4 regions of the Vibrio sp. R12-SG2-ISO1 genome follow, and region 1 is predicted to be linked to each of the others. Evidence: predicted binding sites of a transcription regulator. Region 1 holds the regulator's gene; each other region holds the start of a gene.
What was found. Region 1 encodes PurR, which represses purine synthesis genes. Its sites were predicted from a motif close to TNANGNAAACGTTTNCNTNA; they were not measured.

Region 2: a site for PurR is predicted at 3,460-3,479, ahead of AC6R10_RS02345 (uracil-xanthine permease family protein). Genes of this name have one in related genera too.
Region 3: a site for PurR is predicted at 3,645-3,664, ahead of purT (formate-dependent phosphoribosylglycinamide formyltransferase). Genes of this name have one in related genera too.
Region 4: a site for PurR is predicted at 3,324-3,343, ahead of glyA (serine hydroxymethyltransferase). Genes of this name have one in related genera too.

What each region holds. Positions count from the first base shown of each region.
Region 1 is NZ_JCBDGO010000001.1:387,634-395,430, reverse strand. It holds gene glgA (glycogen synthase GlgA) at 1-969, shown strand, start outside; gene AC6R10_RS01735 (alpha/beta fold hydrolase) at 1,211-2,011, shown strand; gene AC6R10_RS01730 (putative signal transducing protein) at 2,034-2,345, opposite strand; gene AC6R10_RS01725 (TVP38/TMEM64 family protein) at 2,342-3,034, opposite strand; gene AC6R10_RS01720 (TfoX/Sxy family DNA transformation protein) at 3,240-3,833, opposite strand; cyclic di-GMP riboswitch class I at 4,038-4,146, opposite strand; gene purR (HTH-type transcriptional repressor PurR) at 4,322-5,326, opposite strand; gene torD (molecular chaperone TorD) at 5,565-6,272, opposite strand; gene torR (two-component system response regulator TorR) at 6,511-7,218, shown strand; gene elyC (envelope biogenesis factor ElyC) at 7,333-7,797, opposite strand, start outside.
Region 2 is NZ_JCBDGO010000001.1:519,662-527,458, forward strand. It holds gene bepA (beta-barrel assembly-enhancing protease) at 1-471, shown strand, start outside; gene arsC (arsenate reductase (glutaredoxin)) at 508-852, shown strand; gene wrbA (NAD(P)H:quinone oxidoreductase) at 849-1,421, shown strand; gene AC6R10_RS02335 (DUF2069 domain-containing protein) at 1,424-1,864, shown strand; gene AC6R10_RS02340 (DUF2066 domain-containing protein) at 1,975-3,258, opposite strand; gene AC6R10_RS02345 (uracil-xanthine permease family protein) at 3,570-4,820, shown strand; gene ybaK (Cys-tRNA(Pro) deacylase) at 4,828-5,304, opposite strand; gene ushA (bifunctional UDP-sugar hydrolase/5'-nucleotidase UshA) at 5,379-7,040, opposite strand; gene kdsA (3-deoxy-8-phosphooctulonate synthase) at 7,420-7,797, opposite strand, start outside.
Region 3 is NZ_JCBDGO010000001.1:1,293-9,089, forward strand. It holds gene AC6R10_RS00010 (CidA/LrgA family protein) at 16-381, shown strand; gene AC6R10_RS00015 (LrgB family protein) at 381-1,058, shown strand; gene cdd (cytidine deaminase) at 1,265-2,152, shown strand; gene AC6R10_RS00025 (cyclic di-GMP phosphodiesterase) at 2,302-3,531, opposite strand; gene purT (formate-dependent phosphoribosylglycinamide formyltransferase) at 3,720-4,895, shown strand; gene AC6R10_RS00035 (thiopurine S-methyltransferase) at 4,994-5,647, opposite strand; gene AC6R10_RS00040 (nucleotidyltransferase family protein) at 5,957-6,730, shown strand; gene hutC (histidine utilization transcriptional repressor HutC) at 6,883-7,593, shown strand; gene hutI (imidazolonepropionase) at 7,701-7,797, shown strand, end outside.
Region 4 is NZ_JCBDGO010000008.1:502,813-510,609, forward strand. It holds gene lipB (lipoyl(octanoyl) transferase LipB) at 1-413, shown strand, start outside; gene lipA (lipoyl synthase) at 439-1,404, shown strand; gene AC6R10_RS07705 (hypothetical protein) at 1,579-1,890, shown strand; gene glyA (serine hydroxymethyltransferase) at 1,995-3,245, opposite strand; gene AC6R10_RS07715 (DUF6198 family protein) at 3,685-4,284, shown strand; gene vexH (vibriobactin export RND transporter permease subunit VexH) at 4,316-7,426, opposite strand; gene AC6R10_RS07725 (efflux RND transporter periplasmic adaptor subunit) at 7,426-7,797, opposite strand, start outside.

The sequences.
Region 1 (7,797 bases):
AGCATTCTTTCCGTGCACAACGCGGTCTTCAAAGGTGTCTTTAGCTATGATGAGCTCGGCGATCTGCCTGAGTTCCAGACGCATTACGCGCCGGATGCCGCAGTGAGTGCAACGCACATCACCATGCTTCGCGCTGGGGTGAAAACCGCTGATAAGGTGAACGCGGTTAGCCCGACGTACGCGCAAGAGCTCAAGACGGAACTGGGCAGTCATGGTATGGCGCAAGATTTTCAAAGCCGAAGCCATGATCTGGTGGGGATTCTTAATGGTTGCGACTACAGTACATGGAACCCAGAAACAGACACCCACTTACCGTTAAATTACCGAGCGACGAAGCAGAGTATGGTACGCGGTAAGAAAGCGTGTAAGGCGGCGCTGCAAGCAAAAGCGAAACTGAGCGAAAAAAACGTCGCGATGTTTGGCATGGTTTGCCGTTTGACGCAGCAAAAAGGGTTACATTACCTGATCCCTATTCTGTCTGAGTTTCTCAAACACGATGTTCAGTTGGTGATTGTTGGGACCGGCGACCCGATGTTGGCAAGCCATCTTAAAGCGCTCTCAGCCACACACAGCGACAAATTTGCGTTTATCGAGGCTTACGATGAAGAGCTTGCTCACTTGGTGGAAGCGGGCAGTGATTTCTTCTTGATGCCGTCAGAGTTTGAGCCTTGTGGTCTCAATCAGATCTACAGTATGGCTTACGGTACGCTGCCAATCGTTCGTGGTGTGGGTGGACTGAAAGATACGGTTCACCATTACGACGATGATCCGTCAATCGCTACTGGGTTTGTGTTTGATGAGCCAACGCCGACTGCGTTGTTGTTGACTATGCTTCGTGCTTTGCTGCTCTACGCGCAAAATCTCAATGAGATAAAACGGGTTCAATTGCACGCGATGACAGAAAACTTCTGTTGGGAAAAAGCGGCGGGTGAGTACATCGAACTCTACCACAGTGCTTTAAGCGCCTAACACTAGGTCATTGAATTGCGGACGCTATTTTTTAGTCTGTTCGCGTAAAGACGACAATAGGTCCGCATAAAGAAAGCGCCTGAGGGGTTTTGTGCTTGCACAGTCTCACGGCGCTTTCATTTTTTCTAACATTTCCGATTGCACTAAAGTGGCGGTTTTCGTTTATGCTAAACAAAAACACGGGCGCTTTTGTGTTACCCTGCGCCCTGAATTGTGTGACGATAACGGTTATTTTTCGACTATGACTCAAAGCTTGCTATTCCATAAGACTTTTAAACACCCCACTAGCGATGAGTGGGTGGTCTTTGTGCATGGCGCAGGCGGCAGCTCATCGATTTGGTTTAAACAGATCAAAGCCTACAAGCAGCATTTTAATTTGCTGCTGATTGATTTGCGCGGCCATGGAAAATCGAACCAGCTGATTAAGGAGATCATTGCCAATCGCTACACCTTTAAAGAGGTCACATTAGACATCTTAAAAGTGCTCGATCACCTAAAGATTCAGTCGGCACATTTTGTCGGCATGTCGCTTGGAACCATCATCGTCCGTAACTTAGCGGAGCTAGCGACTGGGCGCGTAAAAACCATGGTGTTAGGTGGCGCCGTCACACGACTCAACACACGCTCTCAAGTACTGGTGAAGTTGGGCAATCTGTGTAAACACATTGTGCCCTACATGTGGCTCTATCGACTGTTTGCCTACATTGTGATGCCGCAGCGAGCACAAAAAGAGTCGCGACATATGTTTATCCGCGAAGCGAAGAAGTTGTGCCAAAAGGAGTTCAAGCGTTGGTTTATTTTGACCGCAGAGGTGAACCCTCTGATGCGCTACTTCAAAGACCGCGAGTTACCTATTCCTACGCTCTATCTGATGGGTGAAAAAGACTACATGTTCATCACCCCTGTGAAAGAGATGGTCTCAGCACATACGCTCAGTGAGCTGCATGAAATTCCTGACTGTGGCCATGTGTGTAATGTTGAGCGCCCAGATGAGTTTAACGATCACTCCATCGCCTTCATTCAGCAACACCTCACTGCTTAATCTCGGTTGACTCCAAGCACACTCAAGTTGGTTTGGTGTGCTCGCACTGCCAACATAACTGAAAATGGTCGTCATTTTCTTCTTGGCAAGTCGGGCAAACCCAAACCATGTTTTCGGGGGTGTCCTGTTGGAAATCATCAATCAGCGCGAGTGCCGCCTGCTTCTGTTCTGGGCGAGTTAACCAAACGTACGGGCTGGCCTCTTCGCCAAACGGAATCTCTCCTTGCAAGCCGAACAAACCTTCACCTCTCACCTCACAGGCTATTCCTTCGCTGCGCAGCATTTCACACACGATGTGTGCTTGTGGTGGTGTCGTGGCAATAAAAATTTTCAAGACGCTTGCCCATTGGATTGCGGTGTCGCTTTGAGCTTGGCCATTACCCATTTGGCAATGATTGGGAATACCCCGAGCAACGCAAAAGAGGCGAGTACTGTTGGGGAGACGATGCCTGACAAACTGTCGATTTGCGCTAGCTGAGTCCCGGCGTTGAGGTAGACGGCCGTGCCCGGCAACATACCCAGTTGACTAACCAGATAGAAGCGCGCGATGGTGATGGGCGTAAGACCCATCAAGAGGTTGATCAAAAAGAAAGGGAACACCGGTATAAGGCGCAGTGAGAAGAGATAAAACGCACCATCTTTTTCGACCCCTTGGTTAATTGTCGCGAGCTTATCGCCAAACTTGCTTTGTACCCACTCTTTGAGTAAAAAGCGGCTGCTTAAAAACGCCAAGGTGGCACCTATCGTACTGGCAAAAGAAACGAGCAATAAACTGGTCCAAAAGCCAAACAGCGCAGCGCCAAGCAAGGTGACGACGGCTGCTCCAGGGATCGAGAAGGCGGTGATAGCGACATAGGCGAAGAAGTAACTCAGCGCGGCTAGGGCAAAGTGGGTGTCAATGATTTCAGCCAGCGCTTGCTGCTGAGCTTTGGCGTTATCAAGTGTCAGGTATTGACCAAAGTTTGCGCCTAAAAACACAATCAGAGCGAGCAAACCAATACCTAAAAGCAGTTTCTTGTTCATATGGATCCCTTTGAAAACATCATCATTGATCATTGTTAGATATGAACCAAAAAGCCAGTAAAAAATTTCGCCCTAAGGGGAAAACACGTTGAATTCTATGACTAAGGAATGGAAACGCTGAAAAAGCATCGGCTAAAAACGTCTCAAGCCAGCGGTGTTCGGCTGGCTTGAGAAGGGTATTGGAATTAATGAGCGCTATCGCTGACTAGCTTTGCAGCTGATTCAGGAGCTCGTCGCGTCTTGCTTGAGGGACCACAGACCAGTGCGTGCCTTTAATTGCCCCCTCAAGTGCCCACAGCAGGTCGATGCTGACGTCGGCAGAGTGTGTGGAACGAATCGCTTTATACGCTTCCACTGCGCCCGTCTGCTCCAAACGGGAGACACTGTCGATACCCGCTTTCTTGAGCATTCGCTCGGTCGCTAGACGCAAGTTCGGCAGATCTTTCAGGCGCGTTGGTTTGGCGTTGGTTTGACGCTGCTTGTCTTTGTTGGCCGCCTCTAGTGCAGTGTTTGCCATCGCAATAGTCTGAGCGACATCCTGATCCCAGTCATGGCCAAGGGCGTAGTATTTGGTGACCACAGGGAAACCACGCTTTTTATACACGTATGGCTCGAGTCCCTGAGCATTAAACTGTTGGGCCAACGAGTCGTCGGCGCGTATGTGAAGTTTGTCATTTACCACGAGGGCAAACATGGTGTCATCAGCGAAGATTCCGAATCCACCAAACATTGAGCGAGACTTGATCTTGCCCAATGGTTCAAACAATCGCATTGAGTCTTTTAAAATTGGTTTATCCATGCTGTTATTCTCGGTGTATTACAATACGCCACCAAATTCAGGTCCGAGAGATTAGCAAAAATATGCAGGTTTTGTGTCAGTAGGGTGTCATTCTGGCTCATAAAAGAATAATCCTACTCACGGTGTGAGCGCATAATGCGCGCGCAACGTTTAACTCATTGTATTCTTTGCTTTTGATAAAGAATTACGAAGTGCACATTTGCCATCGGCAACCCCGCTACCAAGCAGTCATCAACGTTGAAATAGTTGAGTGGCTGCAACAGGCCGGAAGCTTTGCGTCCCATCCTTTCGAAATGGTTTGCCCTGTTCGTGGCATTCGTCGAACATAATAAGCATAAATAATTTATGGGCTAAACATCACGTTTTGATGGGTTAAATGTGATCTTAGTTCATAAAATAGAGGGGTGTTACCGAGAGAATAAAGCCCAGCGGATGAGAAGTATTCTCGCTGGGCTAGTCGATGTGATGTGCTGAACTTGTTCGTTGGTCTATTTCACCGTCGCCACGGTATCGCGCTCGACGATTTCTGGGTGCATTTCAAAAATACGTTTTTCATGCTCTTTGTCTTTAATACGTTCGAGCAAAATCTCAAATGCGTTTTTACCCACACGGCGCTTCGGCTGGTGAACCGTCGTTAGCGGTGGTGAAAAGTACTCGGCTAGCTCAATGTTGTCATAACCAATGACCGACATGTCTTCTGGAATACGAATGCCTTTTTGCTGTAAACGGCTCATCAAACCGAGCGCCATCGTATCGTTGAAACAGAATACTGCGGTTGGCTTTTCGTCCATGGCGACGATTTTGTCCGCGGCAAGCACGGCGGTATCGCACTCAAAGTTACCTTCTAAGATCCAATCTTCGTTGACGCTCAAACCCGACTCGTTCATTGCGCGCTTAAAGCCTTGGATGCGCTCTTGGCAGGCCGCTTTTTCAAAATGCCCACTCAAGCAAGCAATGCGCTTGTGGCCGTGATCAATCAGGTATTTTGTTGCGAGGTAGCCGCCTTCTTCCGAGTTGTCGATGATTTTATCGGCTTGTGAGCTTTCCGGGCCCCAATCCATCACCACCTTAGGGATGTCTTTATGACGGTCAAGCATTTCGCTCAACTCTTCGGTCAAATCTGAACACATCACTAAGATGCCATCGACGCGCTTTTCCGCCAGCATGCGAATGTAGTCACGTTGTTTCTCGTAGATGCCGCCAGTGTTACACAAGATCAAGGTGTAGCCTTGACGGTAGCAGTAGCTCTCAACCCCGTCGATCACTTCCGAGAAGAAAAGGTTGGTCGATTGAGTAACCAGCATGCCTATTGTGCGTGTCGAGTTACATTTCAGGCTGCGTGCAACGGCACTTGGGGCATAGTTCAACTCTTGAACCGCTTCCATCACTTTTTCTTGCGTGGCTTCAGCGACAAAGCGTGTTTTGTTGATCACATGGGATACAGTGGTGGTCGAGACACCCGCTAAGCGAGCGACGTCTTTAATCGTGGCCATATGGTTTTGTCCTGTCGATGACTGCCTACTATTCTATGAAAAGTTAAGTCTATAAAAGTAAAGTCTATACAAAGTTTAGAGTATGTAGACAGAAAGTATCAGAAACACAAAAACCGCCCTCAAAAAGCGGTTTGTATTTATTAGTTTTATCGTTTGCGAACCGGATTGTAGTCCGCAACGTCGATTTGGGCAAATAAAAAACCCGCCTTTGGGATCTCGCCACACCTTTTGTATGGGCTTAATCGCTATCGCCTTGCAGGTAGGCTTTATCCAATTGAATGAACGCGCACAATAGCGACGACAGCGCCGCATAGAAGCCGAATGTGTCGAGGCGCTGGCAGCGCTCGGCAAACCTCTCAATCCAAGGGAGTAGATGCTGCTCAATAAAATCGGCTTGCTCTTGGTAGGCGAGATGCGTGTCGCCTGCCGTCTGCTCTGCTGCATGAGCGCCGCGCACAATCAGGTTACCTAAAAAATCCAACTCTATCGCGAGATGATCAGAAGGTTCATTGAGCCCTGAATGCACGGCCACGCCATGTTGTTGGAGCAGAGTGTCCATCTGTTTGGCGGGCTCCCCATTGAGCAGTCCGGATTCATCTAAGTAGACAGAGGCGTAAGGCAACGCGCTGTCTCGGTCGGATTTTAAAAACAGGTCGCAATAGTCGGCTGATAGTTCCAACTGAGCATCTGGCCTGTCTTGCAATCGGTTCAATGTATCGATGAGCCTGTCTGCGGCTACGTTAAGCTCAGGGGTTTGTGCAAGTCCCGTCAGAAAGGTACGTGTGTCCACCGAATGATATTGGGCCAGCTCTTGCTCTGAGAGCTCTTTGGCAAACACGCTCGAAAACCACCAGTAGAGCTCGGCGCGTTGCTCATCAAAGGCGCGCTGCTCTTTTTCGGCGGGAGATAAAGGGTCGGAAATCTGGGCGTTAGGTGTCTCTGGCATGATGGGCTCTCAACTGAATCAGATGCCGTTAAGTCTAACGGATAAAAATGAACAGCGGTCAACCTGATTATGAGAAGAAATGGTCAAATATGGCAATTTGTGAACAGGGCAGCAAAGCTTGCTTTGCATCAATGAATCGCCAACTTTTCACCTCCCAAAGAGGACAAAGATGGAGTTGTGACTAATTATGAATAGAATAAAGCCATTGAATCAGTGTGTGAATAAGTGAGTAGAGCCGATGAGCTACCACATTTTGGTTGTTGAAGATGATGAAGTGACTCGCCGTAAATTGGCGGGCTACTTTCAAACCGAAGGGTATCAGGTGAGCCAAGCTGAGAATGGCGCGCAGATGCGCGACGTACTCAGTAGCAGTCGGGTCGATTTGGTGATGCTGGATATCAATCTGCCCAGCGAAGATGGCTTGATGCTGACGCGTGAACTACGCAGTCAATCGGACATCGGTATTATCTTGGTGACCGGGCGTACCGACAGCATTGATAAGATTGTTGGTTTAGAAATGGGCGCGGACGATTATGTCACCAAGCCATTTGAGCTTAGGGAACTGCTCGTCAGAGTCAAGAACCTCTTGTGGCGCATCGCACTGGCTGCGGGAGCGCAAAACGCGGGCAGCGATCAGCAAGACGGCGTGGTCCGCTTTGCTGAATGGACGTTCGATATTCAGCGCCGCGCTTTGAGCCGAGGGGATGAACCGGTCAAACTGACTAAAGCAGAGTATGAGCTTTTGGTGGCGCTCTCCTCTCACCCTAACCAAGTGCTCAGTCGGGAACGCATTCTTAATATGATCAGTCATCGTGTGGACGCACCCAATGATCGCACTATCGATGTCCTGATTCGACGCATGAGAGCGAAGATGGAGGTGGATCCAAAAAATCCGCAGATATTCGTCACCGTGCATGGCGAAGGCTACATGTTCGCCGGAGATTAACGTAGTTCGGCAATTAACGAGCGAAAATTGACGCAAAAGAAACGAAAAATCCAGGCATGCAGCCTGGATTTTTGTTTTAGGTCGAAGACGTTATCCGTCTACGCTGGCGGCCGGTTAAACGTCGCTCTGCGCAGCCTCCACCTCTAAGGCTTGCTCTTCATAATCGGACGCCCAGTCGCGGAGGTGTTGCCAAATGGTGCCCAGCGTTTCATGCCAGTAGCGCTCAGTTTGTTCGAGATATTTGCCCTTCGGCGCGTACTTCTCCCACGCTTGATCGATGTTTCTCTGCGCTAGGTAGTTGGTCGGCGCGGCGTAAGGTTTCAATCCTGCGGAGTGGAATTCATTCAGGGCACGGTTCATGTGACTGGCCGATGTGACCACCACCAACTTCTTGTTCTTAACGAACGCTGCCGCTTGGCGCGCTTCTTCCCAAGTATCTTTGGCGGTTTCGAGCAGAATGATGTCAGATTTAGAAACGCCAAGCGCCAGCGCTACTTTAGCCATCATGCGCGCATTGCTCACTTCAGAACCGGCGGCATAGCCTGAGAGAATCAGTTTAGAGCCCGGATAAATTCGCAT
Region 2 (7,797 bases), 130 kb from region 1:
ACCCTGCATGAGCTGTACAAGCAGCAGCCGAACAATCATTTTTATCTCGATGCGATGAGCGATCTCTATATCGCGCAAAAAACACCCGAGAAAGCCAAAACGCTGTTAGAGCAAGCTCTGAAAGCAACGCCAAACAACCCCGTCCTGACCATCAACTACGCCAACGTCTTGATGCAAATGGATAAGAATCAAGACGCGTCCAAAGTATTGCAGCGCTATACCCACGACAACCCAAATGATGTCAACGGATGGCACTTGCTCTCGGAAGCCAGCATTCACTTAGGGTACAGTGACGAAGATTTGGCCGCGCGTGCGGAGATTTTGGCGCTGAAAGCCAACTGGAACAAAGCGATTCAGTACTACACCCAAGCCAGCCAACTCGCTGACCTTGGCAGCCTAAAACAGGCGAGATACGATGCACGCATTGACCAACTTATGATTCAGCGTGATCGCTTTATGGCGCTGCAATAACACAAGTTCTAACGATAACAATAATGGAGAAAGACTATGTCTGTCGTGATTTATCACAACCCTCGCTGCTCAAAAAGCCGTCAAACACTGGCGCTATTGGAAGAAAACGGTGTTGAGCCACACATCGTCAAATATCTTGAGCAAACCCCAAGTGTCGATGAACTCAAGACGCTCTTTAGCCAACTCGGCTTCTCTGAAGTTCGTGACATGATGCGCACCAAAGAAGAGATTTACAAAGAGCTGCAACTGGCCGATGCCGACGATGAAACCCTGTTTCGCGCAATGGCGGAACATCCGAAGTTGATTGAGCGACCTATTGTTGTCAACAACGGTCATGCCAAACATGGCCGACCACCAGAGCAGGTGCTTGAGCTACTATGAGCTGCCGCCTGATTGTCCTCTACTACAGTCGGCACGGTGCAACCCGCTCTCTCGCACAGCAGATTGCGCGAGGCATTGAGTCGATTGACGGTTGTGAAGCGTTGCTTCGCACCGTCAACGAGATAGAGAGCGGCGATGATCCCCTCGATCCCATTATTACTCTGGACGAGTTGAAAAACTGCGCGGGGCTGGCGATGGGCAGCCCTGTATGGTTTGGCAATATGGCTGGCGCGTTAAAGCACTTTTGGGATACGACGACACCATTATGGCTAGCGGGCGATCTGATTGATAAGCCCGCTTGTGTCTTCACCGCATCCTCATCCATGCACGGCGGCCAAGAAACCACCTTGCAGTCTATGATGTTACCGCTACTGCACCATGGGATGTTAATTTTGGGGATTCCTTATTCTGAACCAGCTCTGCATACCACACGCTCTGGGGGCACGCCTTATGGCGCCAGTGCGGTCACGACACATCAACCACGCACCTTGTCGCAAGACGAAATAGCATTAGCTCAGCAAGTCGGCAAACGTCTGGCCCGCTGCGCACGTCAATTAAAGGAACTCTAACCATGCAAGAGATGCAAGCGACCACAAAACGATACCGTTTCATGGCGCTGCTTGGCAATCTGGCGCTGCTCGCTTGGATTGGACTGTGGCAATTATCGTTATCGCCTCACCCTCACCTCAACAGCACCACACTCGCGATTGCTTGGGCTATCCCACTGCTGCTGCCTATGCCAGGGATCTTGGCCGGCAAACCGTATACACACGCATGGGCAAACTTTGTTTTAATGCTCTACTTCCTACACGCTTTGACCATCCTTTGGATTGACGACGGCGAACGTTATTTAGCACTGGTTGAACTGCTACTCACCAGTCTCGCGTTTGCTGGCAACATCCTTTATGCACGAGCACGGGGACAAGAATTGGGCATGAAACTAAAAAGATTGTCCAAAGTGGAAAAAGAAGAGCGTGCTAAGTTCGGTGCTGAAGATAAGTCTGAGGGATAAGGTCACGCTGATGGTCACCCATCTAGCCAACTCACCCTTATACTCCAGGTAAAAAACGACAAAAGGGGCGGATCATCCAGCCCCTTTCTCATCTCAAATCTTGATGTGGTTTACTCTACTACCTCAATAGGTTCCATCTCCACACCTTCAGTCTCTGCCACTGCTTCGTTGGCAGAGACGTCACTGTCTGGCTGAATCAGTAGCGGCTCAGGTTGATACGGTTTACCTTGCCACTGGAAAAGCAGCACCGTTTCAGTCTGAATAAGCGGGGCTGAAACCGCCAGCGAGCTCTCTGTCGCCACAAGAGTTGAATCGGTCGTCGTATCGCTAGGCTGATTGAGCTCATCGCTGCCTTGCGCGGGCAACGTTGGCGTGAGCTCCCCTACCTCGGGTTCAGTTTGAATAAACTGGGTCTCCAGTTGCGTCACTTCGAGTGCAGAGACCTGCTGCTCAAACTCTTCAACACTGGCAAGCAAGTGGACATCAAACGTCACCTGATTGCCTTGAATTTTGATGATGTCTAACGAGGCGACTGAGCTCAGTGCCTTGAGTTTATTCTCAAGTTGGAAAAAGCCCATCGCATCATTGAGTTCGATAAAGCGTGCTTTCACGGACTCAGAAGACTCACTCGCCACCAGCACCGCACTCTTTTTCGCGTAGTAATCGCTGATTTGGTTGATCATTTTATTCGCCGCATCTGCACCATTATTGGCGCCGCTGATCGGTGCTTGACGAGTCACCCCTATAGTTGCCGGCTTTTGATCGTATAACGTCCAACGTAATGATTCGCCTTGCACTTTCACCACTAGGACGGCATCAACCGGGTAGCGCTGACTCGCTTGACCCACTGGCTGAATAAAGCCGCCCCACAAGTCTGAGACAGCCACTCCGGTAACGTCATCAAAATCGCCAACCGGTACGGTCACGGGCAAGCCTCGCTCTCGCGCTTGCTGCTGCAAGTTGACCAGTGTCTCAGAGCGAGAATGCTCCCAGATGATGGTGCGATCGTAGGGCGTCTCTTCCACCATCCAGACTAAAACGTTCGCACGTGTTGCTGGCCAAAGCGGCAATTGCGCTTGACTGAGTAGAGAACGAATATGAGGGCCGCTAAACGACATACGCAGTGAGGTCTCCTCACCGATTTTGCCGTAGCCGAGTTGAGAAACGTACTGAGCGCTCTGAGAGAGGGCCTTCTTGACGACTTCGTTATCCGCAGCTTGCGGATCGCCAGACGCGCGAATGATGACTTGCTTCATCCCAGCTTCACGAGCTCGGGTATCGGCGTTATTCTCGCTTTGATCGATGACGATTTCAGCTCGGTAAAGATCCACATTGGTCAGGGCCATCGCTGGCAAACCCATCAGTCCGAGCGCGAGTAAAGCTAAACGGCGCATACATTTCCTACATCTAATCGAATTCATAAACAGCGATGATAAGCAACTATCCTCTGTGGGGCAACTTTCCCGGTCGGTTGGCAGCAGCAAGCGCGATATGGCTAACACTCTCCTCGTAGCAACGCTCAAAGTGAAATAGCAACGCACGGAGTAAACGCGGTTCACCTGCCTATCCAAACGAGCAATATTTGATCAAGCTCAGATTGCAATCGTTTGCTTTAATGTTAAAATCTCGCGATTTTATTTTTAGTACCCATGCTCTATCGCTATGTACTAGACCGAAACTATCCGCTTTACAAAGGAATGACGACATGAAAAATGCCATTCAAGGCGCACAAATGCTGTTTGTTGCATTTGGGGCCCTGGTTCTCGTCCCGCTGCTGACGGGGCTCGACCCTAGCGTTGCCCTCTTCGGTGCTGGCCTTGGTACCTTACTCTTTCAATTAATGACTCGCCGCTCTGTTCCTATCTTCCTCGCCTCCTCCTTCGCTTTTATCGCCCCTATCCTTTACGGAGTACAAACTTGGGGTGTACCAGCCACTATGGGTGGTTTGATGGCCGCTGGTCTTGTGTATGTTGCACTGGGTGGTCTAATCAAACTTCGTGGGGTTGAGATTATCCATAAATTGCTGCCTCCCGTTGTGGTTGGGCCGGTCATTATGGTGATTGGTCTTGGATTGGCGCCCGTCGCCGTCAATATGGCACTGGGTAAAGGGGGCGATGGCACGCAACTGATTGATGGACAAGCGGCGCTAGTGATCTCTTCTGTTTCACTGCTCACAACGATTCTACTGAGTGTCTTTGCCAAAGGCTTCCTCAAGCTCACGCCTATTTTGGGTGGTATTGTGGTGGGATACTGCCTGAGCTTAGGCTACGGCATTGTCGATTTCACGCCCGTTAAAGAAGCGGCATGGTTTGCGCTACCAAACTTCACGGCGCCTGAATTTAACATTAACGCCATTCTATTTATGATTCCCGTTGCCATCGCGCCAGCGGTGGAGCACGTTGGGGACATGCTGGCCATTTCAAACGTCACCGGAAAAGACTACCTGAAAAAGCCCGGCCTTCATCGCACGATTGCAGGGGACGGGGTCGCGACGATGGCGGCATCACTGTTTGGTGCGCCACCCAACACCACCTACTCTGAGGTGACAGGTGCAGTCATGCTGACCAAAGCCTTCAACCCTGTGATTATGACCTACGCTGCAGTGACGGCTATTGTCCTAGCGTTGGTCGGCAAGCTTGGCGCTGCGCTGCAAACCATCCCTATGCCAGTGATGGGCGGTATCATGATTCTGTTGTTTGGCTCAATTGCGACCGTAGGATTGAACACCTTAATCAAAAATCACGTCGATTTGCACAAATCTCGTAACCTCGTCATCGTTGCCATTACCTTAGTCTTCGGTATTGGTGGTATGGCGTTTGGCATCGGTGAGTTCAGTCTCCAAGGCGTGAGCCTATGTGGTATCGTCGCGATTGTGCTAAATCTGGTTCTTCCAAAAGACCTGGGTGAAAACCACGTCGTCGACAACGCACAAATGGAAGAGGAAGAAGCGCGCTAATCCACGCTCACCCTTCACAAAGATTGGCAAACTGGCCTTGGGTCAGTTTTGCCAAATCTTGCGCCGCCAATTCGATTTCCAACCCTCGCTTACCTGCACTGACACAGATCGTTTCACGCTCCAACGCACTTTGATGGATAAACGTCGCCAATCGCTTCTTTTGCCCGAGCGGGCTGATTCCGCCCACAATATACCCTGTCACTGTTTGCGCAATAGCCGGATCGGCCATCTCTGCTTTTTTAGCCTTTGCCGCTTTTGCCGCCTGCTTCAAATTGAGTTTTTGGTTAACAGGTATCACAGCGACAGCGAGGTTTTTCGCCTCACCATTGAGTGAAAACAGTAGAGTTTTAAACACGCTATTGGGATCTTGCCCTAATGCTTGTGCGGCTTCGAGCCCGTAACTCTCGGCACGCGCGTCGTGCTGATACTGGTGTATTTGATGAGGAATTTTGTGTTTTTTAGCAAGATTGATGGCTGGGGTCATACACACTCCGAGAATAAAAAAAGCGCAGCTCTAGGCTGCGCATTCAGTTAATAAGATTTAGCTTGTTAGGTCAATTACTTGTAGACCATCTCACCTGCTGGTGCGTATTGGTTTACATCTACTGGGCTGTTCGCCTCTAGGTAGTCTTTGAGCACTTCTGCATCAACAAAGCCCGTATTGACGTGACCTGGGTGGTCCGTCAGCTTAGGATAGCCATCGCCCCCTGCAGCATTGTAGCTTGGTACTGTGAAGCGGTAAGTTCCGTCAAGACGCAGCTGTTTACCACCGATAAACACGTTTGACACTTCACCGTTTTCCACCGTCATTGAAATGCCAGCAAACTGAGCGTAAGCGCCAGAATCCACTGGCTTGGTCGCCACAACGTTGAGGTAATCCAACACTTCTTGGCCAGACATATCGGTGTAGGTCAAAATGTTGGCAAACGGCTGAACCGTTAGCACGTCTTTGTAGGTCACGTCACCGCCTTCAATCGAGTCACGCACGCCACCTGAGTTCATCACAGCAAAATCCGCTTTGGCGCGTTGCATGTGCGAGGTCGCGATTAAGCGGCCTAAGTTGGTCTGTTGGAAACGAACCACATTACGATCCCCTTCCAGCTTGCCATTGGTCTCTGCGATCTTCACATTCAACTGAGCTTGACCTTGCTCTTGGTAAGGACGCAAAAACTCGAGCAGTTCGCTGTCTTCGGCAATCTCGTCTTCGATAAAGACGCGTTTTGATTCGCCATCCACTTTGACTTTTTTCTTCAAGTTGACCGGTATCAGGTCGTAGCTGACCATCTGCAGTTCACCGTTACGAAACTCATAGTCCGCGCGACCGACGTATTTGCCCCATTCGTGCGCTTGGACGATGTAAGTGCCGTTTTGCATGTCCGGTTTACACTCATCGGATGGCGCGAAGTTTTTCTTCACTACATTTGGCGCTTCCATACAGACTGGTTCCTGGGAGTGACCACCTACAATCATATCCAGAGAACCTTCATCTAGGTAACGAGCCAGAGCCACATCACCCGGTGCGTTCACGCCACGCTTACCATCTTCGTAGTGGCCCATGTGAGTCACAGCGAAAATCAGATCTGGCTTTTCTGTTTCTTGTAGCTCAGCGATCAGCTTCTTCGCTTCTTCTTTCGGGTCGCGGAAATCGATGCCACCAATAAACTCTGGGTTACCGATTTTCGCCGTATCTTCGGTGGTTAAACCGATGACGGCAATCTTAATACCTTGCTTATTGAACATCTGGTATGCCTGGAACATACGCTCGCCCGTTGCTTTGTCGTAGATGTTGGCGGACAGCATTGGGAAGTTGGCCCACTCTTTTTGCTTGAACAACACCTCAAGTGGGTTATCAAACTCGTGGTTACCAAGCGCCATCGCATCATAGCCGATTTTGCTCATGCCTTTGAAATCGGGCTCCGCGTCTTGCAAGTCAGATTCTGGCACGCCAGTGTTGATGTCACCACCAGACAACAGCAACACACTGCCGCCTTGTGCGGTGATATCGGCACGCAACTCATCGATCAGAGTTTTACGCGCGGCCATCCCATACTCGCCGTATTTGTTCTGCCAAAAACGACCGTGATGGTCATTGGTGTGAAGGACGGTGAGCTTGTACGTTGTGTCTGCTTCCCACTCGTGCTGCGGTGCGGTGGCACAGCCAGCCAGAGTTGCCAGAATTGCTGCGCTTATAGCGCTTTTTACGATCAGGCGTTGCTTCATTGTCATACCTTTTGAACTTGGGGGTTTCCACTGCCGAAATTACTGTGCTCTCAACGAGTTAAACGGAGTCAAAAAACGGCTCTGAGAACAGTAAAACTTGAACTAGTTTAAATTAAGGGTTTTTGCGCAACAGTCTGTTTTCATATTTATGATGTATAGATCACTTTATTTCGCTTGAAAGGATGAAACAAACCACAGAGTTTTCATTGGCCGCATCAAGCGATCACAGGCAAACGTTTAGCTTATTGATGGTCTCCCAAGCTTGATTTTGCGACAGAAAGCGTTTAACCAACAGTTTTTCACCCATTGTCCAACGTTCACCGCCAATAAACGAAAAAAGCCAGCAGATGCTGGCTTAATCGATGTTTTTCGCGACAGACTATTTAATGTCGATCGGCGCAAAACCTTTAATCAAATCATCAAGGGCTTTCATTTGCGCCAAGAATGGTTCCAGTTTATCTAGCGGCAGCGCAGAAGGACCATCGCAACGCGCCTTATCTGGATCGGGGTGAGCCTCGATAAACAAACCGGCGATACCGGTTGCAAGACCAGCTTTCGCAAGTTCGACCGTTTGCTCACGACGACCACCAGATGCCGCGCCAGACGGGTCACGCATCTGCAATGAATGGGTCACATCGAAAATAATCGGGCTACCGTTGGAGGCTTTTTTCATAACGCCAAAACCCAACATATCCACCACCAAGTTGTCGTAGCCGTGGCAAGAGCCACGCTCACACAAAATCACCTGCTCATTGCC
Region 3 (7,797 bases), 390 kb from region 1:
GGCAACACCGCTCTTATGCCTCGTACTTTATTGCACTACTTCATCTCATTTGGCTTGATTTTTCTCTGCCTGATCGCCGGTCTTAATATTCAGCAATGGCTGGAGACCTCGATTCCCGGCAGCATCATCGGCATGCTTATTTTGTTCTCCTTGATGGCAAGCGGCTTGGTGCCCTCAAAGTGGGTCAAACCCGGTGCGACGCTGTTTATTCGCTATATGGTACTGCTGTTTGTGCCCATCAGTGTCGGCCTGATGAAGCACTTCGATCTGCTCTACCACAATGCGTGGCCAATTCTGGCAAGTGCGATTGGTGGCACAGCGATTGTCCTCGTCTCTCTGGGCTGGATGCTGGATCGCCTGCTTAAGCGAGGCGACCAATGATGTGGCTACTCGTAACTGTGGTGGTGTTTTTGAGTGCGCGTTGGGTGTGCAGCAGAGTCAACTCACCGTTAATGAACCCGCTGCTGGTCAGCCTAGCGGTTCTTATCCCGCTTCTGACTTGGCTGAGCGTTCCTTTTGAAACCTATTACGAAAGCAATCACTGGATCAATCTCCTGCTGCAGCCTGCGGTTGTGGCCTTGGCCTACCCACTGTATGAGCAGCTCCCCCAAATTCGGGCCAATTGGCGCATCATTATGTTGGCATGCGGCGTGGGTAGCGTCCTGTCAATGGCGACGGCCAGTCTGATTGCCGTTAGCCTAGACACCGACTTAACCTTGATCGCCAGTTTACTCGGCAAATCGGTAACCACGCCGATTGCGATGGAAGTCTCTAGCCATTTGGGCGGCGAACCCGCGATTGCAGCGATCTTAGTGCTGTTGGTCGGCTTGTTTGGGGCAATTTTCGCCTACCCTATCTACGGGCTGTTAAACATCACCCACCCAATTGCAAAGGGTCTGACCATGGGCACCGTCTCACATGCCCTTGGCACCGCGACCTGTGCGGAGAAAAACGCGCAAGATGCGGCGTTTAGCTCTCTGGCTCTGGTGGTATGTGGCGTGATCACCTCCATATTGGCACCGTCATTTTTCGCTCTGGCGCTCTGGTTATCGCACTAGCTGCGGCTAGGCAGTGCGCCAAAATTGTGTGACATCACTCATCTATCAGTAAATTTGCACTCGTTACAAGCGTAAGTGTGATTTTTATCACTGTATTGTTTGGTGCGTCGCATAGAATGATTGTCCAGTATCACAAGATGTCAACAACCTAGCTATGTTTTCCCTAGCATCGAGCTTGACTCTGAAATAACAATAAAGGATTCACTATGACCAGCCGCATAGAACAAGCCCTGACACAGCTCCCTAGCGACGTTGCCGATTACCTCAAACCCATCGTGCTGAGCGAGTCATTTGATGCCACCCTGTCAGCCGACCAATTTGAGCAGTTAAAAAACATCAGCGGTAAAAGCGATGCCGACACGCGAGTGATGCTCTTGCCTGTCGCGGCGGCGTTTTCCTACGCCCCCCTGTCTAAATTCTACGTCGGTGCGATTGTGCGCGGCTTAACCGGTCGCTTATATTTCGGCGCCAACGTTGAGATTGCCGGTGTGCAACTCGGTCAAACAGTGCACGCCGAACAATGTGCCATCAGCCACGCGTGGATGAAAGGCGAGCAAGGCATTTCTGACATCACCATCAACTACAGCCCTTGCGGCCACTGTCGTCAGTTTATGAATGAACTGTCGACGGCAAAAGAACTCACGGTTCAATTGCCTGAACGTGAAGGCAAGACTCTGCACGATTATCTGCCAGAAGCCTTTGGTCCTAGCGATCTCGGTATTGAGTCGGGTTTGATGTCTGAGGTCAATCACGGCTATCACAGTGAAGACGGTGACGAGTTGGTACAAGCGGCTCTAAAAGCGCTGAATATGAGCCACTCACCTTACACTCACAACCTGAGCGGTGTCGCACTCAAAACCACCGATGGGTCGACCTATCTCGGTGCGTACGCTGAAAACGCTGCGTTCAACCCTAGCTTACCACCGCTGCAAGTCGCGTTGATTCAATTGTTGATGGCCGGTAAATCCTTCAGCGAGATTGAATCTGCAGCCTTGGCAGAGATGGCCGAAGGTGGAATCAGCCACTTGGCCGACACGCAAGCGACCCTTGAAGTATTAGGACCAGATATTCCGCTGACCTATCTTGCGATCTAAGCTTTAACGCCGACACATTGTGCTCGATAAAAAAGCGCCTTTTATCCACATAACGTGAGTAAAAGGCGCTTTTTCTGTTTACGGTGACTATTTTGTCTGCGAAGACCTATTCTGCCTACAACGAAAAGTAGCGGCTCACTATCGAGGCATCAAACGTCAAAGAACGGCGTCGCATCCACTTCTAGCTGACTTGGCGCAATCGCTTTGGCAATCTTGACGCTGCTGCGCTTGAGATCGACAAAAGCCACATCGACATAATGCTTGTTCTTACGCGAGTAAAAACACTTCACTTCCGGTTTCAGCGGCTCAGATTCATTGGATGTCCAGACGATGCCCACTCGCCCATCACTGAGTTCGACCAACGCCCCCACTGGGTACATACCGATACAGTTGATGAACTTATACACCAATTCACGATCAAGGTGATTGGGCGTGAGGCTCAATAGAATTTTAAACGCCTCTGCCGAGCTCATTCCGCGCTTGTAGACGCGATCCGCAGTGAGGGCATCGTAGATATCCACAATGCAACTCATGCGACCATGCAGTGGAATTTCATCCCCTTTAAGGCCATTCGGGTAGCCGTTGCCGTCCAGTTTTTCGTGATGCATCAGACAGACATCACGGCTCACATCACTGAGCCCAGTCACGGACATGATCATATCTTTCGCAAACACTTGATGAAGCTTCATGTGCTCAAATTCTTCCGGTGTTAAGCGTGCCGGTTTGTGCAGCACCTTATCATCCACCTTCACTTTGCCCACATCATGAATAATGCCGCCGATCGCCATCTCTTTGAGCATCTCTCTTGGCAATTGCAGATGTTTACCAAAGGTCACCAATAAGGTGGCCACATTGACCGAATGCTCCAATAGATACTCGTCCTTGTTGCGCAGCGCTGAAACACATTGCAGCGCATCGGAGTCCACCAGCGCGGATTCAATCAAATCTTCCGCCCAATCATCGAACTCATCGACGTGCACAGTTTTGCCATCAAACGTATGGGTCAGAACTTTCTGTGCCAGTCCTTTCGCCTCACGAATGATATTGGCGGCTTTTTTCTGCATTGAGAAACGACTTTTCGGCTTGCGCTTCACCGCCTCGGTGCGAATCACCTCGGTCGCTGCAGGCGGCGCAATGTCATGGGAATCATCTTCTTGATCTTTGACCGGAGTAAAGACACAGCCTTTCGCGGACAGGCTTTCATCCACCCACGCGAACTTGATACCGTTGCCGATCAACTGCTTGACAGACTGATCAGACGGCACGCGCCCTGCGTTGGCGAGATTGACCTTTTTGTTGTCTTCCAGTGCGGTGACAAACATCCCAACGGTCAGTGTCTCTATTGGAATTTTGATGGAATTATTAGGATCGTATTGCATGCTTATTGATAGTTATATTTACAACATGTGACTTACAAAAGTATAACCTCGATTTATGAGCATTGCTCTACAAATACATGCAAGACTCCTAATATAAGTCACAAAATTGAGATAGACGCAAACGTTTGCCTTTTGAGATCTATCCTCGTATGATCAGCGCCAAATTCTACATCTCTAAAAGGTTGATTATGTTTGGTACAGCGACTCGTCAAAATGCAACGCGTGTTCTTCTCCTCGGCTCAGGTGAACTGGGTAAGGAAGTCGCCATTGAGTGTCAGAGACTGGGCTTAGAAGTCATCGCGTGTGACCGCTATGAAGATGCCCCTGCTATGCAAGTCGCGCATCGCAGTTACACACTAGACATGCTTGACGGCGACGCACTGCAAGCCATCATCGACAAAGAGCAACCTCACTATGTCGTGCCAGAAATTGAAGCGATCGCAACCGACAAGCTGGTCGAGCTTGAAGCGCGTGGTCTCAATGTCGTGCCGAGTGCGAAAGCCACACAGTTGACTATGAACCGCGAAGGCATTCGCCGCTTAGCCGCGGAAACGCTCTCTCTGACCACCTCTCCATACCGATTTGCCGACAACTATGACGAATTCACCGCAGCGATTGAGGCGGTCGGTCTGCCATGCGTGTGCAAGCCTGTGATGAGTTCATCGGGTAAAGGACAAAGCGTCATTAAGACCGATGCAGACATCGAAAAAGCCTGGGCATACGCTCAAGATGGCGGCCGCACTGGCGCAGGCCGCGTGATTGTTGAAGGCTTTATTGATTTTGATTACGAAATCACCCTACTGACGGTACGCGCCGTTGACGGCGTTCATTTCTGCGCCCCAATTGGTCATCGCCAAGAAGATGGCGATTACCGTGAGTCTTGGCAGCCACAAGTCATGTCGGATAAGGCGTTAAAAACGGCGCAGCATGCGGCGCAAAGCGTTGTCGATGCATTAGGCGGCTACGGCATTTTTGGTGTCGAACTCTTTATCAAAGGCGACACGGTGATTTTTAATGAAGTTTCGCCGCGCCCACACGATACCGGCTTGGTCACTTTGATGTCACAAGACAGTTCAGAGTTCGCACTGCATGTCCGCGCGTTTACCGGCATGCCAATCAGCAGCATTACTCAATACGGCCCTGCCGCGTCTGCCGTCGTGTTAGGTCAAGGCACCTCACAAGACATCCGTTTTGAAGGCATGCAACAGGCACTCAGCGCGCCTCAAACTCAGCTGCGTTTATTCGGTAAACCTGATATCAACGGTCGCCGCCGTCTTGGCGTTGCGATTACACGCCGTGACGCCATTGAGCAAGCCATCGAGAGCGCTGTCGAAGCGGCCGGTAAGATCAAGGTGATTTACTGATAGGTTCACGCCTCCCTCTATTTAAGTAATAAAAAACTCTGGTCCGCAATGGCCAGAGTTTTTTATTTTCGCCGATTGTCAGCGTTCCGATCGTCGCCTTATGATGACGCCTGAATCAAATAGACCTCTTCGGCAAAGCGTGACAAACCGCGCTTCGCAATTTTTGGATGGCGCTCGTCGGCATCATCTCGATAGAGCTTAGTCACTTGATACCCCTCAAACAGGGCACGAACTTCCTGCTCGGCCACGCTAAATGGGGGGCCCGCCATCTCTGATTGAGGATAATCTAAGGTGACGAGTAAAATCCGCCCACCGGGTTTGAGTAACGACTGAATTCTTGCCACATAGTCGACACGCATCTCTTCAGGCAGCGCCACTAAGGCTGCGCGGTCATAGACCAAATCGACCGGTTTGACGGGCGCGGTAAAGATGTCTCCGGTGTAAATAGAGAGCTCATCGAATTGAAACAGCTCATGCTGACCATTGAGAGGAATCACCAACGGCGTATAAAAATGCTCAGCGAAAAAGGCGCGCACTGCTATGTTACTCAGCTCCACCCCTTGCACGTCACTGTGCTTGGTGGCAAGCCACACCAAATCTTCTGATTTACCACACAACGGCACAAATACGTTTTCATCTGCGCTGGGGTTGGTCGCTGGCCAGTATTGAATCAGCAATGGATTCACGTCTTCCAAGTGGAAACCAATCTCATTGGATGCCCATTTGGCATGCCAAAACTCAGGATCTTTCATTCTCTTTCTCTTTCGATGACTGACGTGCCATAGCCTAACGGAAAGTCAGCCTTCGTGGTAGGTGGGATAAGGCGTTCGGCGATGGAATCTGGTCATAATTGGTTACAACTTACGGATGAACTTAAGCAAAAACGCGCAATCCAACCAAGGTAAGCCAATGAAATTGAGACCAACGTCATAATTCAAAAGTTTATCGAATAGCAGACCTTGGAAAGGCCATTTCCATCCCAAGATCTTAATCAGACACGTAGCACTTAGCGGTTCCTTTTTCCTCCATTTTCTAAGCGACTACGATTCTAAGGAGAGTGAATGAGCGTATTCTTGCGTACCACTGCACTGATGCTGTTAATGCTCAGCCGCGCCCCGGCGTTTGCCGCCATCCCTATGGCCCCTGACCGAGATGAAGGACCCAGTACTAAGCAAAACCAAGTCAGTCCTAAAGCGTTTAAACACAACTTGAGCGGTTTGTACGGCATTAAATCAACCGACGCCTCACCCACTCAACCCTATTCAGATTTTGACGTGCTCTACAGCAAAGCGCACCAAGCGCAAGCGGAGCTCGAAACCTTATGTAAAAGTACCGCACTGTTAACCTCCACCGACGCTTACTTTGCTGGCGTAAAATCAAGCCAGCGAGCACAAGAGAAAATTGCCCATGAGCTCGACGGTCAAGTAGATCGCATCACCGACCTTGCTAGAGCCACCATAGTGGCGCACGATATTGATGGCTTGATGTCCGCCTATGAAGCATTAGCGCGCGAAACTACGGTAGTCAAAGTGAAGAACCGTTTTAAGAGCCCGCAAGCATCAGGCTATCGTGACTTGAATATTCTGGTTCAACTGCCCAAAACTCAACTGGTTGCCGAGGTGCAACTGCACCTCAAAGCCATTGCGGATGTCAAAAATGGTGCAGAGCACGATATTTATGAGCAGATTCAGCTGATTGAGCGTCAAGCCGCCGCAGAATCGCGCCCGCTTAATGACATTGAAATGGCCAAGGTCGATAAAATGCGCAAGCTCTCTAAAGCGCTGTATCAAGACGCTTGGCACCCCTACCTCACTACGCATCTTAGCGCTGCCTAATTAAGTTCAGCTCTCCTCATTAATGGGCAAACAAGGGGCAAGACCCTGTTTGCCTCACAACTTGCTCACTCCTGCTTGACGCATTCAGCCAATCGGTTACCCTTTTGTATAGTCAATAATGGATGGCGTGTCCCTCTGAAATCAGTGAGCTTATGAGTCAATCACCGTTATACCTGCAAATCAAACACTACATCGAACAACAGATCAGCTCGGGTCATTGGCCAGTTGGTCACCAAATCACCACCGAGCTTGAGTTAACCAAGCAGTTCAATGTCAGCCGTATGACGGTCAACAAAGCGATTCGCGATCTGGTTGCTGAGGGCAAACTTCAGCGCCGACCTCGATTGGGCACGTTTGTTTGTGCACCAGATGAGAAAGCGGAGTCACCGCTGCTTGATATTCGCAATATCGCAGAAGAGGTCGCGCAGCGAGGCAAAGCCTACTCCAGTAAAGTGATTAAGCAGGTCGAGTTATTGGCCGACGGCGTGATTGCGACCAAGCTGGGGGTGATGCTCGATACCAAGGTGTTTTACAGTGAAATCATTCACTTTGAGGACAACTCCCCCATTCAATACGAACTGCGCTGGGTCAACGAAGCGTACGCGCCCGACTATCTCTCGCAAGACTTCACCACCTTAACGCCCAACCAGTACCTTTCTCAGCACTGCCCGCTCAGTGCGATTGAACACACAGTGGAAGCGATCGTGGCAGATGATAAAGTCCGCAGCGCATTAAAGTTGGCGGCGAACGAGCCCTGTTTGCTGCTCAATCGCCGTACCTGGAGCCAAGATAAACTGGTCAGTACCGCGTTACTTTATCATCCCGGCACGCGTTACAAACTCAGCTCAAAAGTGACCTTCTGACCGTTTGAAATTGGTCTAGCGATCACATTTTCATAACATCACACTTGATCATTTGACTACTCAAGACTCATTATTTGTATATACATTTAAATCTAAGAGTCTATCGAATGTTCTCCTCTGAGCTACCCTACTACGACTTGGTGCTCTCCAATGCTCGGCTCGTCACCATGTGTGAGGGCGAGAGCGGCTATCAAGTCAGCGCGC
Region 4 (7,797 bases), on a different contig from region 1:
GTCAGTTAGTGGCGTATTTTCTGATTAACCTACGGCGCAAAAAACTCGGCGTGCGTGATTTGGTCACACATATCGAAAACCTCGTTATCCAAACGCTCAAAGCGTACAACATTGAATCCAACGCGCGCCCTGATGCACCTGGCGTGTATGTCGACGGACGTAAAATCTGTTCGTTGGGACTGCGAATCCGCAAAGGCTGCTCGTTTCATGGCCTAGCGCTCAATGTCGATATGGATTTGTCGCCTTTCCTGCGCATTAACCCCTGTGGCTATGCCGGAATGGAAATGGTGCAGGTTCGTCAGCTAAACACAGCGGCCTCTCTCCCTGACGTTGAAGAGTCGCTGATAAAAGAGCTCGTTACTTTACTTGGTTATGATCAAGTTGAATTTAGCACCACACGAGTAACGCCATAAAAAGTAAAGAGAAGTAAAGAGAAGCATGAGTAAACCGATTCAAATGGAAAAAGGCGTTAAGTATCGCGACGCTGACAAAATGGCCCTAATCCCCGTCAAGAACATGCCGACTGAGCAGAAGGAAGTCCTGCGTAAGCCTGAGTGGATGAAGATCAAGCTGCCTTCAGACAGTCAACGAATTCAAGACATCAAGTCAGCGATGCGCAAAAACAACCTGCACTCCGTTTGTGAAGAAGCCTCGTGTCCAAACCTAGCCGAGTGTTTTAACCACGGCACCGCCACCTTTATGATTCTTGGCGCGATTTGTACTCGCCGCTGTCCATTCTGCGATGTGGCCCATGGCCGCCCTCTTGCGCCAGAAGCCGAAGAACCGAAAAAATTGGCGAAAACCATCGCCGACATGAAACTCAAATACGTGGTAATCACCTCGGTGGATCGCGATGATCTGCGTGATGGTGGTGCTCAGCACTTTGCCGATTGTAACCGCGAGATTCGCGCACTCAATCCGCACATTCGTATTGAAACCTTAGTGCCGGATTTCCGTGGCCGCATGGATGTCGCGCTGGATCTGCTCAAAGACAATCCACCCGATGTTTTCAACCATAACCTTGAAACCGCGCCACGTCTGTACCGTAAAGCGCGCCCGGGTGCGAATTACAAATGGTCACTTGAACTGCTACGTAAGTTTAAAGAGCAGCATCCAGATGTCCCGACTAAGTCAGGCTTGATGATGGGGCTGGGTGAAACCAAAGAAGAGATCGTCGAAGTACTTAAAGATTTGCGTGCGCACGGCGTGACCATGCTCACGCTAGGTCAGTACCTTGCGCCAAGCCGCCACCACTTACCAGTGGAACGTTACGTGCCGCCATCAGAGTTTGATGAGTTGAAAGAGATTGCTCTAGAGCTTGGCTTTACTCACGCAGCGTGTGGTCCTTTTGTTCGCTCTTCCTACCATGCCGACCTTCAAGCGCAAGGCATTGAAGTCAGCTAACAAAGCGTAAAACCCATCGAATTTATCTAGGCTGGCCGAAAGGTCAGCCTTTTTATTGGCCCAACTTATTGCCTCAAATAATCACCCCAAAGCTTGAATGCCTTAGAGAGATTCTCTAAGCTAATGAAAAGATTATGAATCAAAGGGAATACGATGAAACTGACTGCACTTAGCATGGCCGCGATTGCCGTTGTCACAATCACCTCTGGCTGCGCCTCCAATACCAAACAAGACAACTTTCGTGAAGCCTCCTTTGAGCTGTGCAATACCGAAGTCGATCTCTATTCAGTCAGCGATGACGGCCGTGTACGTATTATTTGTTCCGACGGGTCTAAATTTGCGCTAGACAGCGAGAACACGCTGGAAACCATGCGCGACATCAACATTGATTACTGCGACGGTGAAGGGCTCGGCAAGTTCAGCGAAAGCAGCAAGTATTACTCCTTCAAGTGTAAATCTGGCACCCTGCTCAGCATCTCTAAATAATCCCTAAACGCAAAAACGCCCTTTATGTATTCACATAAAGGGCGTTTTTCTTTGTTTCGCTGAGCCGTCGCTCTGCAAAACAGGCTCGATATCGAACGGTGAGATTACGCGTAAACAGGTAGACGCTTACAGATCTCTAGCACCTTCGCTTTCGTCGCTTCAATCACTTCTTCGTTACCGATGTTATCCAGTACGTCACACATCCAGTTCGCGAGCGCTTTCGCATCTTCTTCACTGAAACCGCGGCGAGTGATCGCTGGTGTACCCACACGAATACCCGAGGTCACAAACGGGCTGCGAGGGTCATTCGGAACTGAGTTTTTGTTGACGGTGATGTTGGCTGCGCCTAGTGCCGCATCCGCATCTTTACCTGTGATGTCTTTGTCAATCAAGTCGACCAAGAACAGGTGGTTCTCTGTACCGTTAGACACGATTTTGTAACCACGCTCTTGGAACTGAGCCACCATCGCTTTGGCATTTTTCACCACGCGACCTTGGTACGCTTTAAATTCAGGCTCCATCGCTTCTTTAAACGCCACCGCTTTACCCGCGATAACGTGCATTAGAGGACCACCTTGACCACCAGGGAAGACCGCTGAATTCAGCTTCTTGTACATCTCCTCGCCAGCGTTAGAGAGGATAAGGCCACCGCGTGGACCCGCTAGGGTTTTGTGTGTCGTGGTCGTCACAACGTGCGCGTGAGGCACTGGCGTTGGGTATTCGCCCGCGGCAATCAGACCCGCTACGTGCGCCATGTCGACAAATAGGTACGCGTCCACTTTGTCTGCGATGTCACGCATGCGTTTCCAATCAACGATTTGAGAGTACGCAGAGAAACCGCCAATGATCATCTTGGGCTTGTGCTCAAGTGCTAGCGCTTCCATTTCGTCGTAGTTGATTTGGCCCGCTTCATCAATGCCGTAAGGAATGACGTTGTAGTGTTTACCCGAGAAGTTAACAGGAGAACCGTGCGTTAGGTGACCACCGTGTGCCAAGCTCATGCCCAAGACCGTATCGCCTGGGTTAAGCAGCGCCATGTAAACAGCACTGTTGGCTTGTGAACCTGAGTGAGGCTGTACGTTCGCGTACTCACAACCAAATAGCTGACAAGCACGATCAATCGCTAGCGCTTCTGCTTTATCGACGTACTCACAACCACCGTAGTAACGCTTGCCTGGGTAGCCTTCTGCATATTTATTGGTGAGCTGAGAGCCCTGAGCTTCCATTACACGTGGGCTGGTGTAGTTTTCTGAAGCAATCAGTTCAATGTGCTCTTCCTGGCGAAGAGTTTCTTCTTGGATAGCTGCGAACAGTTCCGCATCGTAATCTGCGATGTTCATATCACGCTTTAGCATCTGTATCTCCTGACTCAGATTAAGACTTAAATTGGCAAAAAAAACCGACTTACGACCCTGAGAATAACGTTTTTACGCTGACGCAAACGTTTGCATCGGGTTAATGACGCGCATTCTACATAATTTGATCTGGGTCATAAAGAGAAAAATACACTTTTTCTCATGCAGTTTTTTCATAATGTTTTACGAAGATTCTCATACGCGACATAACGTCAATCAATCACTTTGTCTGAATCCAGCTCTGCTTGCACAATAAACAGAGATCTCAGCCACCGATGCTCAACCCAGTTAACGTCGATCAATGAGTGTCAATTTTCTCCTTTACACCCCGTAAAACAGTGATTACATAGGTTTACCTTAAATTTCCTTCTCAAGCTACCGAAAACCTAATTTTTTCACTAGTATGCGCGCCATTATTTCCGATGAAAGTTTCAAATTGATGGAAAAACACTCACGTAAAGAAGATTGGATCGCGATTCTCACCGGGACATTTCTCGTCGCTCAAGGGGTATTCTTTCTCCAATCCGCTCAGCTACTCACTGGCGGTACAACAGGTCTCGCTCTGTTGGTCAGCCAATTCAGCACTTGGTCATTCGGTACACTCTACTTTGCCATGAACCTGCCATTTTACGCGCTCGCTTGGCAGCGGTTTGGCGCTCGGTTTGCGGTCAATAGTGCCATTTCAGGTGCTCTGGTCTCCATTTTCGCTGACCACCTCTATTTAGTGATAAAACTGGAGACCATTAATGAGATTTACTGTGCGCTGGCAGGTGGCTTGCTGATGGGGCTCGGGATGCTGATCCTATTTCGTCACCGCTCAAGCCTTGGCGGTTTCAACGTGCTCTGTTTATGGATTCAAGATCGTTTCGCCATCTCAGTGGGTAAAACTCAGTTGGCGATTGATGTGCTGATTTTAGTCGCGTCGTTCTTCTTTGTGACGCCTTACATCATTGGCTTGTCGATTCTGGGCGCTTTTTTGCTCAACCTCGTGCTCGCCATGAACCACAAACCGACGCGCTACACCGTTCAATACCGATAAAAAACAGCCCGCGAACGTGCGGGCTGAATCATTAATGCGCTTTACGCACCGTGACGTCTTGGCTGAGCTCTTTGTTGAGCTCCGCTTCAACATGGCCCGGTGATCGCGTGTTGGCCGAGATCAATCGGTACATGGCCGGAATGACAAACAAGGTCACTAAGGTGGCAAACGCCATACCAAAGAAGATCACCGTACCGACCGCAACGCGACTTTCATAGCCAGCGCCTGTCGAGAGTATCAATGGGATAGCGCCCGCTAGCGTGGTGAACGCCGTCATCATAATCGGGCGAAGTCGACGCGCCGCCGCATCAACAATCGCTTGCTCAAATTCAAACCCGCGGTCTCGAAGCTGGTTCGCGAACTCGACGATCAAAATGCCGTTTTTGGTCACCATACCTATCAACATGATCATGCCAATCTGGCTGTAGATGTTCATCCCCTCGCCCATAATCACCAGACCAAGGAAGCCACCAAACACGCCCATCGGTACGGTAAACATCACCACCAACGGGTTGATGAAGCTTTCAAACTGCGCCGCCAACACCAGATACGCCACCAGCAAAGCCAAACCGAACACCATCAATATGCTCGACTGATTCTCTTTGTAGTCTTTTGACTCACCCGAGTAGCTGACCGAAATATCCCCAGGCAGCAGCTCTACCGCTTGCTGATCAAGAAAGTCCAGCGCCTCACCTAAGGTGTAGCCGTCCGAGAGGTTGGCAGTGATGGTGATTGCTTTTTGCTTGTTGTAGTGAGACAGGCGTGTGGATGACGCCACCTCTTCAATCTTAGTCAAGGCATCGAGCGTCACTAGCTCACCGCCCGAGGTACGCATGTAGATTTGGCTCAAATCCGCGGCATTGTTGAAGCTGTTTTCATCACCGCGTAAATAGACGTCGTACTCTTCGCCGCGTTCCACAAAGGTGGTTTCGCTTTTGCCGCCCAGCATAATCTCAAGAGTGTCTGAGATATCCTGAACGCTGATCCCAAGCTCTGCTGCGCGTTGACGGTCAACCGAGACTACCAACTCTGGTGTACGCTCAGAGTAGTTAATGTCTGCCCCTTCCATATACGGGGACGCTTCGGCGATCGCTTCCAGTTTTTCCGCCCACGTTTTTAGCTCAGAGTAATCCGAGCCACCTAGAACAAATTGCACCGGCTCGCTAGAACCGCCTCTAAAGCCTGGCATAAACGGGAATACGCGCACATCGGCGATTCCTGATAGGGCTTTACGCACCTCACCCAGCGCCTCTTGTGCGGTGATGTCACGGTCATTCCAATCTTCCAGAATCATGATAACAAAACCGGTTTGGTCACCGGCATTGCCGCCAAACGCTGGCGATTGAATACTGAACGACTTCAAGAAACCTTGGCCAAGCAGAGGAATCAAACGCTTTTCGATGATGTCCATGTTCGCCGCCATGCGGTTGTAGCTGGTCGCATCCGCGCCACGCGCAAAAGCAAAAATAACTCCGCGGTCTTCTGAAGGGGTGAGCTGTGCGGGCACTTGTTGCATCAAGCCCCAACTGCCGCCGATACAAGCCATGATCACCAGAGGTGCGGCCCATTTCCACTTCAATGCGCCACGCAGCAGAGCACGGTACGTCGATTCGAGGCGGGCAAACATGCGATCAACAAACAGATTGAAACGATTCGGTTTGACGTTGGCTTTCAATAAATGACTACCAAGCACCGGAGTCAGCGTTAATGCCACCAGTGACGAGAAGATCACTGACATCGCCAGCAACACGGAGAATTCAGTAAACAGCAGCCCAACCATGCCATCCATAAAGGAGATCGGCAAAAACACCATCACCAATACCAAGGTGGTGGCAATGACCGCAAAGCCCACCTCACGTGTGCCTTTATACGCCGCAAGCAGTGGCTTCTCACCTTGCTCGATATGGTGGAAGATGTTTTCCACCACTACTATGGCATCATCCACCACCAGGCCAATCGACAAAATCAGCGCCATCAGAGTGATCAAGTTGATGGAAAAACCAAAATAGTACGCAGCGATAAACGAAGAAATCAGTGAAACGGGCACAGTGACGGCCGGGATCAAGGTCGCTCTCGCTTGGCCGATAAAGATGTACAACACCAAGATCACCAAGCCGCCCGTGATAAATAGCGTGTTGTAAACCTCGGAGATAGAACGTTCAATAAAGACCGTTGAATCGTAGTCAATCGCCAAACGGGTGCCAGCAGGTAGAAACTGCTGAATATTGTCGACCTCTTTGTGGACCAAAGTCGCCACATCTAAGGGGTTCGCATCCGACTGCGGCACAATGCCCATGCTGACGTTAACCACACCGTCGCTTTTAAAGGTCGAGTTTTCATTCTCGGCACCAATAAAGACATCGGCGACATCTTTTAGATAGATGGGCGTATTGTCGCTGGCGCGTTTGACCACCAGGTATTCAAAATCCTCGGCCTGATTGTAGCTGCGCGCGGTACGAACTGACATGACGATCTGATCGTTACGTACCTCGCCGCCGGGGCTTTCAATGTTTTCACTGCGCAGCGCTGAGGTAATGTCCGACGTCGTTACGCCGCGTCCGGCCATAAGCTCAGGCTTGAGCTTAACGTACATCACTTTGTACAAGCCGCCGGAAATATCGACCGAGCTCACCCCTGTGATCAAGCTGAAACGATCGAGTAATACCCGCTCAACGTAGTCCGTCAACTGGGTGCGATCCATCTCGGACGAGCTTAGGTTGATGTAAAGTGACGCCTCACCGGAACCATTGTTCTTAAACACCACAGGGTCGTCGGCTTCGTCCGGCAAAGAGCGCTGGGCGCGCGCCACCGCATCACGCACATCGCTCACCCCGGTGTTGAGGTCATACCCCAACTCGAACGTGATAGTAATGCGCGACATCCCGTTGCGTGTGGTCGAGGAGATCTCATCAATACCGCTAATACCCGAGAGCTGATCTTCCAACACTGAGGTAATCTGGCTTTCAATAATGGTGGCGGACGCGCCACTGTAGCGTGTGCTGATCGACACCACAGGGTTTTCGATGTCAGGCATTTCACGCACCGCCAGTTTGCTAAACGACACAATGCCAAACACACACAGCAGCAAGCTCAGTACGATGGCGGCAACCGGTCTTTTAACCGAAACATCGGATAACAGCATCAGTTCGCCCCTTCTTGTGCTGCACGCTCAACCTGACTTTTGAGCGGCTTACCATCTGGCCCAAGCTCACTCACAGTCACGCCATCACGCATATTAACAATGCCCTGCACTACGATCTTCTCACCGATATCGAGTCCTTGCTCAATCACCACTTGGTTGCCGATGCGCGCGCCGAGTAAAACTTCGGTTCGAGTGGCTTTACCCTGCTCATCGATGACGTAGACAAAACGCTTCGTGCCCGAATATTCAAGCGCTTGTACTGGAATAATGGGCGCTTCGATCGCTGGAAAGTCCATCTCTGCGGACACCAGCATGCCGGGTTTGAGCAGGTTGTCTGGGTTATCAAAGTGAATACGTACACGCAGGTTCAA